Linked DNA regions of Salipiger abyssi. The main gene of each other region encodes a partner of the protein of the gene in region 2 in a complex. Links are inferred from orthologs where the notes say so. Each region holds a gene or a part of one and is shown on either strand. Other genes may lie near its edges. The genes, in order: clpA and clpS.

Region 1 (6,307 bases), 890 kb from region 2 along the record:
ACCTGAACCAATGTCTCGTAATTCAAAGCCGGTCTCCCCTTACCGCGAGGCGCGGATTTATTGATTTGAAAGTCTCCTCCCCTTATGCTTCGCAACGTCAAGATGGGCAAGAAGACCCGTCCTCAAGCACGCGTATCGGAGCAGTTCCGCCATGTTTCAGACCACAAAGCCGCGTTCACGGCTGGGTTCCGCGCTCTACATCGCCGAACTGATCTATCACAATTCGGTCCGCGCGGTGCGCAAGAGCCATGGCAATGCCTTCATGGCGCTGTTCATGAACATGCTTCAGACCATCATTTTCGTGCTGGCCTTCTACTTCATGTTCCAGATCCTCGGCATGCGCAGCACGGCGCTCCGCGGCGATTTCATGATCTACATCATGACCGGGGTCTTCCTCTACATGACCCATTCCAAGACGCTGGGCGCGGTGGTCGGGTCGGAGGGGCCGGCCAGCCCGATGATGCAGCACGCGCCGATGAACACCGCCATCGCCATCGCCTCGGCGATGCTCAGCACGCTCTACATCCAGATCCTGTCGCTGGTGGTCATCCTCTTCGTCTATGACGTGGCCTTCAATCCCTTCGTCATGCAGGAGATTTACGATCCCATCGGCTGTATCGCGATGATCCTGCTGTCGTGGTTCTCGGGGGCCGCGATCGGCATGGTGTTTCTGGCGGCCAAGCCGTGGTTTCCGACGCCGGTGTCGATCATTACCACTGTCTACCAGCGGGCCAATATGATCGCCTCGGGCAAGATGTTCGTGGCCAATTCGCTGCCCAGCTACATGCTGGTGATGTTCGACTGGAACCCGCTCTTTCACACCATTGACCAGTCGCGTGGCCATGCCTTCGTCGACTACTACCCGCGCAATTCGAGCTGGGAATACCCGCTCTACCTGTCGCTGGTGCTGATCATGATCGGGCTCATGGGCGAATTCTACACCCGCAAGCACGCCTCTGCCTCGTGGGGCGCGCGGCGCTAGGTCGGGTATTCCGCGCTAGGGAATTCTGCCCCGCCCGGTTAGGCTCTGTATCAAAGGATGCCGTTCTGGGGAGGTTGGGATGTCGCGCGCTGTTTTCGTTCTTATCCTGTGGCTTTGCGCCGGCGGGCCGCTCGCCGCGCAGGAGCTGCCTGCGCTCTACGATGTGACCGGTGTCGCGGCGGACGATCAGCTCAATATCCGCGCCGCGCCCGAGGCCTCCGCCCCGGTGATCGGCGCGCTGGCGCCCGGCCAGACCCATGTGGAGGTCACCGCGATCAACGAGGCCGGAACATGGGGCCGGGTTGTTCTGGGCGAGCAGGCGGGCTGGGCCTCGCTCGCCTATCTCACCGCGCAGCCGGGCAGTGCCATGCCCGACGCGGGCGAGGTGACCTGTTTCGGCACCGAACCGTTCTGGAGCTATCACGTCACCGCCGGCGACACCGCGACCTGGTCGGCCATCGACGACGAGGTTGCGACTCTCAAGTCCGGGCCGTTCCGCCGGGCGGATGCGCGCGTCGAGCCGTTCATATCCGTGGCCGGCGGGCCGGGGCAGCAGGCGGTTCTGGTGATGCAGAAAGATCCGCAATGTTCCGACGGCATGTCGGACGCGCTTTACGGGCTCTCGGCGGTGCTGGTGCTGAGCGGTCGGCTGGAGCGGGCGGTGTCGGGATGCTGTTCGCTGGCGCCGCGATAGCGCGGGCTTACTCGGCGATGAAGCGGCGCAGGACGCGCGCCTCCTGCTCCTTCATCAGCGTCTCGGCCACCTCCATATGGGCGCGCATGATCGCGCGGGCGCGTGAAGCGTCGCCCTTGCGCAGCGCATCCACCAGCTCGATCTGATAGCTGCGCCCCTTCTGCCAGAGCGGGCGGTTATGCGGCTCGTAGAGCCTGCGCCACACGGTCAGCTCGGTCAGGATCTGTGCCATGAACTCCACCACGAAAGCAAGCAGCGGGTTGTCGGCGTAAGAGGCCAGCAGCGCGTGGAATTTCAGCGAAGAGACATGCTGCCTGCGCTCTTCCTCGGTGTCGCGGGCGGGCAGGGGGTATTCCGAGATCACCGCCTCCAGCGCGGCGAGCTGCTCGGCGTCGAGCCGCCCGGCAAGCTCGGCGGCGACCTCCGGTTCTAGCAGTTTGCGCATCTGGTAGATGTCGGAGATCGACAGGTCGCGGAAATAGAAGTAATTCGCCAGCAGTGCACGGGCCCGTTCACCGGTGACCTCGCCGACAAAGCTGCCGCCGCCGGGGCCGGTGCGGGTCTCGACCAGACCCTGGGCCTCGAGAATGCGCATCGCCTCGCGCACGGTGCCCTTGGAGCGACCGTAACGCGCCATCAGCTCCGCCTCGCCGGGCAGCCTGTCGCCGGCGCGCAGCTCGTGCTCCACGACCCATTCCTTGATCGTGTCGGCCAGCTGCACCGGGCGCGACCGGCGCGGGGCGGGTTTCTCTGGGCGTTTGCTCACGCGGCCTCTCCTGTCTCCGGCGCGTTGGGGGCGGTCATAGCGCGGCGCGGCGGGTCGATGCCAGCCCGTTGTGAGCGCTGACACAGAAAGAGTCGGGGGCCAAAACGAACTCCGCCGCGCAGGGCGCGGCGGAGAGATGCGTTGCAGTGCCCACGGGGCATGTCAGTCGGCGGTGAGAAGCGGCGGCTTCTTCGACGACAGGCGCAGCTTGTCGGGGCCCTCGATCGACAGCGACAGCTTGCCGTCCTTGACCCCCACCTTGACCACGCCGCCCTTGGCGAGCTTGCCGAAGAGCAGCTCCTCGGCGAGCGGTTTCTTCAGGTTCTCCTGGATCACGCGGCCCAGCGGGCGCGCGCCCATCTTGTCGTCGTAGCCCTTTTCGCCGAGCCATTCGGCGGCGGGCTTGGTCAGCTCGATGGTCACGTTACGATCCATGAGCTGCGCTTCGAGTTGCAGCACGAACTTCTCGACGACCGAGAGGATGACCGATTTCGGCAGCGGCTGGAAGCTGATCACCGCGTCCAGACGGTTGCGGAATTCCGGCGTGAAGGTGCGCTCGATGGCGGCGGTGTCCTCGCCCTCGCGGCGGTCGCGACCGAAGCCGATGGCCGCCTTGGCCTGCTCGGTGGCGCCGGCGTTCGAGGTCATGATCAGGATCACGTTGCGGAAATCCACCGTGCGCCCGTTATGGTCGGTCAGCGTGCCGTGGTCCATCACCTGGAGCAGGATGTTGTAGACATCCGGGTGCGCCTTTTCGATCTCGTCGAGCAGCAGCACGCAATGCGGGTGCTGGTCGACGCCATCGGTGAGCTGGCCGCCCTGGTCGAAGCCGACATAGCCCGGAGGCGCGCCGATCAGGCGCGAGACCGCGTGTTTCTCCATGTATTCCGACATGTCGAAGCGCAGCAGTTCCACCCCCAGCGTGCTGGCGAGCTGCTTGGCCACCTCGGTCTTGCCGACGCCGGTCGGGCCGGCGAAGAGGTAGTTGCCGATGGGTTTTTCGGGCTCGCGCAGACCGGCCCGGGCCAGCTTGATCGCCGCCGACAGCGCCTCGATGGCCGGATCCTGGCCGAAGACCACGCGCTTGAGCGTGTTTTCGAGATCGCGCAGCACCTCGGCATCGTCCTTGGAGACGTTTTTCGGGGGAATGCGGGCGATCTTGGCCACGACATTCTCGATCTCCTTGGCGCCGATGGTCTTGCGCCGCTTGCTCTCGGCCACGAGATGCTGCGCCGCGCCGGCCTCGTCGATCACGTCGATCGCCTTGTCGGGCAGCTTGCGGTCATTGATGTAGCGCGCCGACAGCTCGACCGCCGACTTGATCGCATCCGCGGTGTATTTGACGCTGTGATGCTCCTCGAAATAGGGCTTGAGGCCCTTGAGGATCTTCACCGTGTCATCGACCGAGGGCTCGTTCACGTCGATCTTCTGGAACCGGCGGCTGAGCGCGCGGTCCTTCTCGAAATGCTGGCGGAATTCCTTGTAGGTGGTGGAGCCCATGGTGCGCAGCTTGCCGCCCTGAAGCGCGGGCTTCAGCAGGTTGGAGGCATCCATCGCGCCGCCGGAAGTGGCGCCGGCGCCGATCACCGTGTGGATCTCGTCGATGAAGAGCACCGCGTCGGGATGTTCCTCGAGCTCGGTCACCACGGCCTTGAGCCGCTCCTCGAAATCGCCGCGATAGCGCGTGCCGGCGAGCAGCGCGCCCATGTCGAGCGAATAGATCGTGGTGTTCGACAGCACCTCGGGCGTGTCGCCATTGACGATCTTGCGCGCCAGCCCCTCGGCGATGGCGGTCTTGCCTACGCCGGGATCGCCCACCAGAAGCGGGTTGTTCTTGCGGCGGCGGCAAAGCACCTGAATCGCGCGCTCGACCTCGTGTTCGCGGCCGATCAGCGGATCGACATCGCCCTTGCGCGACTTGGCGTTGAGATCGACGCAGTATTTGCCGAGCGCCGATTCCTTGTTGTCGGCGGGCGCCTCGGCCTGCTGGGTCTTGGCCTCTTCCTCGGCCTCCTGCGCGCCCTGCACGGGGCGCGCCTCGCCATAGGCGGGATTCTTGGCGACGCCATGGGCGATGAAATTCACCGCGTCATAGCGGGTCATGTCCTGCTCTTGCAGGAAATAGGCCGCGTTCGATTCGCGCTCGGCAAAGATCGCGACCAGCACGTTGGCGCCGGTCACCTCGGTGCGGCCCGAGGACTGCACATGGATGGCGGCGCGCTGGATGACGCGCTGGAAGGCGGCGGTCGGCACCGCCTCCGATCCTTCGATGTCGGTCACGAGGTTCGAGAGATCCTCGTCGATGAATTCCACCAGCGTTGTGCGCAGCTCCTCGGTATCCACGGAGCAGGCTTTCATCACGCGGGCGGCATCGGGCTCGTCGATGAGGGCGAGCAGCAGGTGTTCGAGGGTTGCGAATTCGTGACTGCGCGAGTTCGCAAGAGCCAAGGCTGCGTGGATGGCCTGTTCCAGGGTGTTCGAGAAAGACGGCACGGCGGCGCTCCTCTTGTCTGTGGTCGGGCGGGTATGCCCAACTTTGCCTCTTACGGTTAAAGTTTGGTCGATACCGACCGCGCTTCAAGAAATTTCTGAGCCTTGGGCGCTCACATTTACGGTGATGAGTGCAACGTGGCGTGAAAAGCGGCGGCTCAGAACCTGTCCTTACGGCCCCGGATCTCGGCAAAGACCTGGGCCTGAGACGCGTCCGGCATGCCCAGAAGATCGCGGATTTCCGGGGAGTCGGGGCGCAGGAAAGGGTTGGTGGCCAGTTCCTCGGACAGCATACAGGCGGCGGTGGGGTGCCCCTCTGTCCGGGCTTTGGCAATGGCGTCTGACCTCAATTTAAGCGCTTCGTTGCCCGGTTCAATGGTCATCGCGAAGCGGGCGTTCGCGGTGGTGTATTCGTGGCCGGTATACACCATGGTCTCGGGCGGCAGCGCGGCGAGGCGCGACAGGCTCTGCCACATCATCTCGGGCGTGCCTTCGAAGACGCGCCCGCATCCCAGCGCCACCAGGCTGTCGGCGGTGAAGACCGCGCTCGCCTCGGGGAAATAAAACGCGACATGGCCAAGCGTATGGCCGGGAACGTCGATGACCTCGACCGATGTGCCGGCGAGCGTCAGGGAATCGCCCCCCGCGACGGCGGTGTCGAGCGGCGGCAGCTTGGCCTCTTCGGCCCTGGGGCCGATCACGGTGCAGCCGTATCTCTCGCGCAGCTCGGCGACGCCGCCGACATGGTCGTGGTGGTGATGGGTGATGAGCAGCGTCTCCAGCCCCCAGCCGCGCGCCTCCAGCGCCTCGATGATGGGGCCGGCCTCGGGCGCGTCGATCAGGCAGACGCCTGCGGGCGCCTTCACCAGATAGGCGTAATTGTCGCTGAGACAGGGAACGGTGACGATCTCCATGGTCTTTCCTTATAGGCTTTGCCAGACTGGCCCCAGCTTGGCGGATCGGGAGAGGCCCCGCAATGCACCTTGATGTGCAGACCCTGCGAGATTTCTACTATCGCAGCGCGCTGGGGCGCGCGGCGCAGCGGGTGGTGCGCGATCAGGTGCAGGCCTACTGGCCGCATGCCAAGGGTCAGACCGTGGCGGGATACGGCTTTGCGGTGCCGCTGCTGCGGCCCTATCTGCCGGATGCGCGCCGGGTCGTGGGGCTGATGCCGGCGCCGCAGGGCGTGCTGTCCTGGCCCGCCGGTCAGCCGAATGTCTCGGTCCTGTGCGAGGAGACGCTCTGGCCGCTGGAGACCGGCCATGTGGACCGGCTGGTGATCATGCACGGGCTGGAGACCTCGGAGCGGCCCTCCGAGCTGCTGGAGGAATGTTACCGGGTGCTGGGGCCGGGGGGCGAGATGCTGATCGTGGTG
Region 2 (5,936 bases):
CAGAAGCGCGGATCCTCTTCGATGCCGGGCACGCCGCGCGCCGCCATCGCCTTTTGCGCCGCCGCCCCCAATGTGCCGTAGACGGTCGAGACATTCACGCCGACCTTTTCGAAGACCCGTCCGCCGCGCATCACGCTCATCAGCCCGCCGCCGGCATCGGACCCGTCATCCGCCTGCCGCGAGGTGGGCGTGACCTCGAACCGGCCCGCTGGCGCCTCCGAGAACGGTCCGGTGACATGGCTGACCTCCAGCGCCTCGAAGGCCGCGACGATCTCGTCGCGCAGCGTGCGGAACCAGTCCGAGGCGCGGGCCTTGCGCCCGGCGAAAGCGTCGGTATCGGTCATCGGTGTCTCCTCGCATCCACCGGCCCGTGGTAGCGGCAAGCGCCGCGCGGGGCAATCAATGCGCGGGGGCGGCCACCGGGTCGAGCAGGGTGCGACCGCCATCGACGGTCAGGATCTGCCCGGTCATGAAGCCCGAGCCCTCGGAGGCAAGGAACTGCACCGCCTCGGCCAATGCGCCGGGCCCGGCGATGCGGCCCAGCGGCGTGTGTTCCTCGATCTCGCGGCGGTAATCGGGGTTTGCCTTCAGCTTGTCCTTGAGGCTGGCGGACATCACGGAGCCGAAGCCCACGCCGTTCACCCGGATCCTGTTGGGCGCCAGCGACACCGCCAGCGAGCGGGTCATCTGGTCGAGCGCGGCGCAGGAGATCGAATAGGCCATGAGCTTCTGCTGGGTGCGCCGAGAGGCGATGGAGGAGAGGTTGATGATTGCGCCGGCCTGACGCTCATTGTCGCCATTGGTCTGCTTGATCATGCGGTTGGCGACGATCTGGCTCAGCCGCAGCGCCGGCATGAGGTTCTGCCCCAGCAGAGTCTCTACTGTATCGTCTTCGAGATCGAGCGGATCGGAAGGCATCATCTGGCGCGCGCCGTTCACCAGGATATCGACCCGGTCGAAGGCGTCGAGCGTGGCTGAAAGCAGGTTGGCAAGCGTCAGCCGCTCGCGCAGGTCGCCGGCAAAGTAACACATGTTGCCGCCATTGGTTTCCTGCCCGCATTCCTTGGCAAGGCGGTTCTCGTCCATATCGGCGAACATGACATTCGCGCCCTTGTTGGCGAAATGGCGGGCGATGGCGAGACCCACGCCATTGGCGGCGCCGGTGACGATGGCGGTCTTGCCTTCGATGGAATAGCTCATGCAGCGGTCCCTGCGGTTTGTCCCCTGGGCGGGACGTTAGCGAAGATCATCGGTTCGGGCGAGAGGCGTGGAGGATCTTGAACCGGTTGTCGCCGGCGATTTCCGCGCTGTCGCGGAACTGTGCCTCAAGAGCGGTCTCGTAGGGCAGGTGGCGGTTGGCCACCAGCCAGAGATGGCCCGAGGGTTTCAGGATGCGCTTGGCGGCGGCGATAAAGGCCTGGCCGAGCGCCGGATCGGATTTGCGCCCGCTGTGGAAAGGCGGATTCATCACCACGGCGTCGAGCGGCTCGGGCGGTGTCCAGGCGGTGGCGTCGGCCCAGTGAAACCGTGCGCGCGGGTCGGTGACGTTGCGCTGCGCGCAGTCGAGCGCGCTGTGATCGGCCTCGACAAGATGCAGCTCGGCGAGAGTGTCGCGCGCCAGCAGCCCGGTGGCGAGCCCGCCCCAGCCGGCGCCGAGATCGGCGACGTTTGCGCCGAGCTTGGCGGGCAGGGCGGCGAGCAGTGCCTCGGAGCCCGGATCGGGCGCGTCGGCGGAGAACACGCCCGGCGCGGTCCAGAGACCGTAGCTGTTCTGCGCCGGGCCGCGCGCCCAGTCGGCAAAGGCGTCGGAGGCTGTGAACCAGACGGTCTTGCCATGCGCCTTGGAGACCTGGCCCAGCAACGCCCCCCGGGCTTTCACAGCCTTGGCAAGCGGTTCGATGCCATCGGTTTTCTGCCCGTCGATCACGATCAGCCCGCCGGGCGCGGCGTTGCAGGCCATGGCGACGCGCGCCTCGGCGAGATCGCGGGCGCGCGGTAGGAAGACGATGGCGGCGGCAAAATTGCCCTCGGGCGCCAGCGTCACCGGCACGCCGCGCGCCGTCCAGGTATCGTGATCGGGCTTGACCCCCTGCACCACGGTGCAACGGTCGAGCGGCAGGGCATCGGAATAGAGATCCCCCGGCGCGCCGATCAGCAGGATCGGCCCGTCAGCGGGCAGGGTCAGGCCTGCCTCTGTCGCAAAACTCAGTCTGTCGGCTGTCATGGCAGGGCCGGCGCGGGCGCGCGGCTCACTCCTTTTCCATGGTGCATTGCAGCGGGTGCTGGTGGCGCCGGGCGAAATCCATCACCTGGCCCACCTTGGTCTCGGCAATTTCGTGGCTGAAGACCCCGACAACGGCAACGCCCTTTTTGTGGACGGTCAGCATGATCTCAAACGCCTGCGCGTGCGACATGCCGAAAAACCGTTCGAGCACATGCACGACGAATTCCATCGGTGTGTAATCGTCGTTCAGCAGCAGCACCTTGTAGAGCGGCGGGCGCTTGGTCTTGGGCTTGGTCTGAAGGACCACATCGGCATCGCCCTGGCCATCGTCGGTGGACGAGGGCCGGTTGGCGAGGCGGACGGTGTTTTCCGTGATGGTGAATGTCATCTCGGGCTCAAGGCGCTTTGCGGTTCAAGGTTCGAAGCGTCTATATAAAACGGCGCAGCCCGCGAGGAAAGGGTTGCACGACGGAGTCTCGCTTATATGACGCGGAAATTGCAAACAATCGGTTTCGATGCGGACGATACGCTCTGGCATAACGAGCGGTTTTTCCAGCTGACGCAGCAGCGATTCGCGGATCTGCTCGCGGATCATGCAGATGCCGAACACCTGGATGCCAGGCTGCTGGAGGCGGAACGGCGCAATATCGGCCATTACGGATTCGGCGTGAAGGGCTTTGTCCTGTCGATGATCGAAACCGCCATCGAGGTGACCGAGGGGCGGGTGCCGGGCGCGGTGATCGGCGAGATTCTCACCGCCGGGCAGGACATGCTGGCGCATCCGATCGAGCTCTTGCCGCATGCGCGGGAAGCTGTCGAAGAGCTGGCGGAGGGCCATCACCTGGTGCTGATCACCAAGGGCGACCTGCTGCATCAGGAGCGCAAGCTGGCGCAATCGGGGCTGGGCGAGCTCTTTGACGCGGTCGAGATCGTCTCGGACAAGCAGCCCGAGACCTATGCAAGGATCTTTGCGCAGACCCCGGGCGGCGCCGAGGCGGCGATGATGGTGGGCAACTCGCTGAAATCGGATGTCCGGCCCGCCATCGAGGCGGGCGGCTGGGGTGTCTACGTCCCGCAAGAGCTGATGTGGACGCTGGAGATGGCCGAGAAACCGGTGCATCCGCGCTTTGTCGAGTTGCCCGATCTGGGGGCGTTGCCCGGGCTGGTTGCCCGCATCGGTTGAGTCGGCGGCAAGGCGCCTGCCACATTTTTGCCGCAATCGCTTTTCTTGGGCATGCGCACCGGGGTGACCCTAAATGTGGATTTTAGCCTCGGGAAAAGGCCAGAAAACCAATAAATTGCAGGGTTTCTTTGATGTGGATCCCGTGCTACGCTCAAAAGCAATGACAAGAATGCTCACCGGAAAAATCCGGGGGCGAGAGGCAGCAAAAGGCGGATACCGTGACGGGACGGCGTAGGCAACGGCCGGGCCGAGCAGGCCTGTATGTTTTCACATTGATTTGGATGCTCATCGCTGTACCGGTGAGCGTGATGGCGGCGCCATATGCCGCCATGGTGATGGACGCGCGATCGGGCGAAGTCCTGCATGCGGAGAATGCGGATACGCCGCTGCATCCGGCATCGCTCACCAAGATGATGACGCTCTATATCGCCTTCGAGGCGGTCGAGCATGGCGAACTGACCATGGACACGATGGTGACCGTGTCGCGCAACGCGGCCGCAGAGCCGCCGTCGAAGCTGGGGCTTCGGCAGGGGCAGAAGATCAAGCTGCGCTATCTGGTGCGCGCCGCGGCGGTGAAATCGGCCAACGATGCCGCCACCGCCATCGGCGAGGCGATTGCCGGGTCCGAGGCCGCCTTTGCCCGCCGGATGAACCGCACCGCCAAGGCGATGGGCATGACCCGGACCAATTTCAAGAATGCCAACGGCCTGACCGAGAGCGGGCATATGTCGACCGCCCGCGACATGTCGATGCTGGGCCGGCACATGATCTATGATTATCCGCAATATTATAACCTGTTCTCGCGGGTCACGACCCATGCGGGGATGCGCGAGGTGGCCAATACCAACCGCCGCTTCCTGGGGCAGTATCGGGGTGCCGACGGCATCAAGACCGGCTATACACGCGCCGCTGGCTTCAACCTCGTGGCCTCCGCCGAGCGCGGGCAGGAGCGGATCATCACCACTGTCTTCGGCGGTCGCTCGACCGCGTCGCGCAATGCCAAGGTGGCCGAGCTGATGGATTTGGGCTTCAAGCGCGCCAATACCCGCGTGGCGCTGCGCCGGCCGGGCAAACCGCCCTATCTCGGCAACAAGGGGCTGGGCGATGTGCTGGTGGCGCGGAGCGCCGATCCTTCGCCGGACGGGGCGCGTGGCAAGACGATCCGCGTGGTGAGCGCGGCGGTGACCCGCAGCCTGCGTCCGCAATCCCGCCCGGGTGCCTCGGGCACCGATGTGGCGCCGCTGGTGGCCAGCGTCGAGGGCGATATCGAAACCGTGCTGGCGGCGGTGCAGACCGCCAAGGTCGCGGCGGAACCTGCGCCGGTGCAGGTGGCGGATGCCTCGGACGTGGCGCCGGGCGCCTCGGTCAAGCCGATGCGCCGACCCAAGGGCATCGTGCTGGCCAGCGCCGCCGCGGCGGCGGCCGCAGAGCCCATCGCCGAGCCGGTCGAGGAGCAGGAGGTCGTCACCCGGCTTTCCACCTCCGGCGGGCGCCACTGGGGCATCAATGTGGGCCGCTATCCCAGCCGCTACTCCGCCGAAAAGGTGCTGCTGAAGACCGCGCTGATGGAGACCAGCACGCTCGATGGCTCGCTGCGCAAGGTGGTGAACCGCAGCAGCGGCTTCGACGCCAACTTCATGGGGCTGAGCCGCGAGACCGCCGATCTCGCCTGCCGCCGCCTTCAGGCCCGTCAGGTGACCTGCTTCATGATCGGCCCGAGCTGAGCGAGACCAAGACCGCATCGGCGAAAACGCCGGGCGGACCTCCAGAGCCCTGCCCCCGGCCACTTTGCCGGGGGTTTTCTTTTGCGGGGTGTTCTTCAGTCGAAGAGTGTCGCCTGCCCGGGCGGTTTCGGCGCCGCCATGCCGAGATGGGTCCAGGCGCGCTGCGCCAGCATCCGCCCGCGCGGGGTGCGCTGGATGAGCCCCTGTTGCAGCAGATAGGGCTCGATCACCTCCTCGATGGCGTCTCGGCTTTCCGACAGCGCCGCCGAGATCGTCTCGATCCCCACCGGCCCGCCGGCGTAATGCTCGGCGATCAGCGTCAGATAGCGCCGGTCGGCGCCGTCGAGCCCCAGCCCGTCGACGCCCAGCCGGGTCAGCGAGCGGTCGGCCAGCGCCTGGGTCACCACGCCATTGCCCTCGACCACGGCGAAATCCACCACCCGGCGCAGCAGTCGCCCGGCGATCCGGGGTGTGCCGCGCGCGCGCCGCGCGATCTCGCGGGCGCCATCGGGCTCGGCCCGCACGCCGAGCTTTTCGGCGTTGCGGGTGACGATGCTGTTGAGCTCCTCCACCGTGTAGAATTGCAGCCGCGTCGGAATGCCGAACCGGTCGCGCAGCGGCGTGGTCAGCAGCCCCAGACGGGTGGTCGCGCCGACCAGCGTGAAGGGTTGCAGCTCGATCCGCACGGTGCGCGCGGCGGGGCCTTCGCCGATCACCAGATCGAGCTCGTAATCCTCCATCGCCGGATAGAGCACCTCTTCGACCGCCGGGTTCAGACGGTGGATCTCGTCGATGAAGAGCACGT

What was found.
Region 1: the proteins of clpS (region 2) and clpA are in contact, whole or in part, in a solved structure (PDB 1LZW), measured with the Escherichia coli proteins. The link is inferred for Salipiger abyssi from one-to-one orthologs.

The regions. Positions count from the first base shown.
Region 1 is NZ_CP015093.1:1,845,406-1,851,712, forward strand. What follows is about bases 2,271-5,322. They hold clpA (ATP-dependent Clp protease ATP-binding subunit ClpA), read right to left. Parts: upstream 4,936-5,322; coding sequence 2,605-4,935; downstream 2,271-2,604. Other genes in these bases: Ga0080574_RS12450 (FadR/GntR family transcriptional regulator), read right to left, coding at 2,271-2,442; gloB (hydroxyacylglutathione hydrolase), read right to left, coding at 5,091-5,322. Outside these bases: 3'(2'),5'-bisphosphate nucleotidase CysQ, read right to left, coding at 1-26; Ga0080574_RS12440 (ABC transporter permease), read left to right, coding at 152-982; Ga0080574_RS12445 (COG3650 family protein), read left to right, coding at 1,062-1,676; more of Ga0080574_RS12450, read right to left, coding at 1,684-2,270; more of gloB, read right to left, coding at 5,323-5,846; Ga0080574_RS12465 (class I SAM-dependent methyltransferase), read left to right, coding at 5,909-6,307. UniProt on the Escherichia coli protein: ATP-dependent specificity component of the ClpAP protease. It directs the protease to specific substrates. It has unfoldase activity. The primary function of the ClpA-ClpP complex appears to be the degradation of unfolded or abnormal proteins.
Region 2 is NZ_CP015093.1:953,400-959,335, reverse strand. What follows is about bases 932-3,612. They hold clpS (ATP-dependent Clp protease adapter ClpS), read right to left. Parts: upstream 2,613-3,612; coding sequence 2,250-2,612; downstream 932-2,249. Other genes in these bases: Ga0080574_RS08250 (HAD family hydrolase), read left to right, coding at 2,709-3,407; Ga0080574_RS08260 (class I SAM-dependent methyltransferase), read right to left, coding at 1,247-2,224; Ga0080574_RS08265 (SDR family NAD(P)-dependent oxidoreductase), read right to left, coding at 932-1,200. Outside these bases: hemF (oxygen-dependent coproporphyrinogen oxidase), read right to left, coding at 1-344; more of Ga0080574_RS08265, read right to left, coding at 400-931; Ga0080574_RS08245 (D-alanyl-D-alanine carboxypeptidase family protein), read left to right, coding at 3,689-5,131; Holliday junction branch migration DNA helicase RuvB, read right to left, coding at 5,227-5,936. UniProt on the Escherichia coli protein: Involved in the modulation of the specificity of the ClpAP-mediated ATP-dependent protein degradation.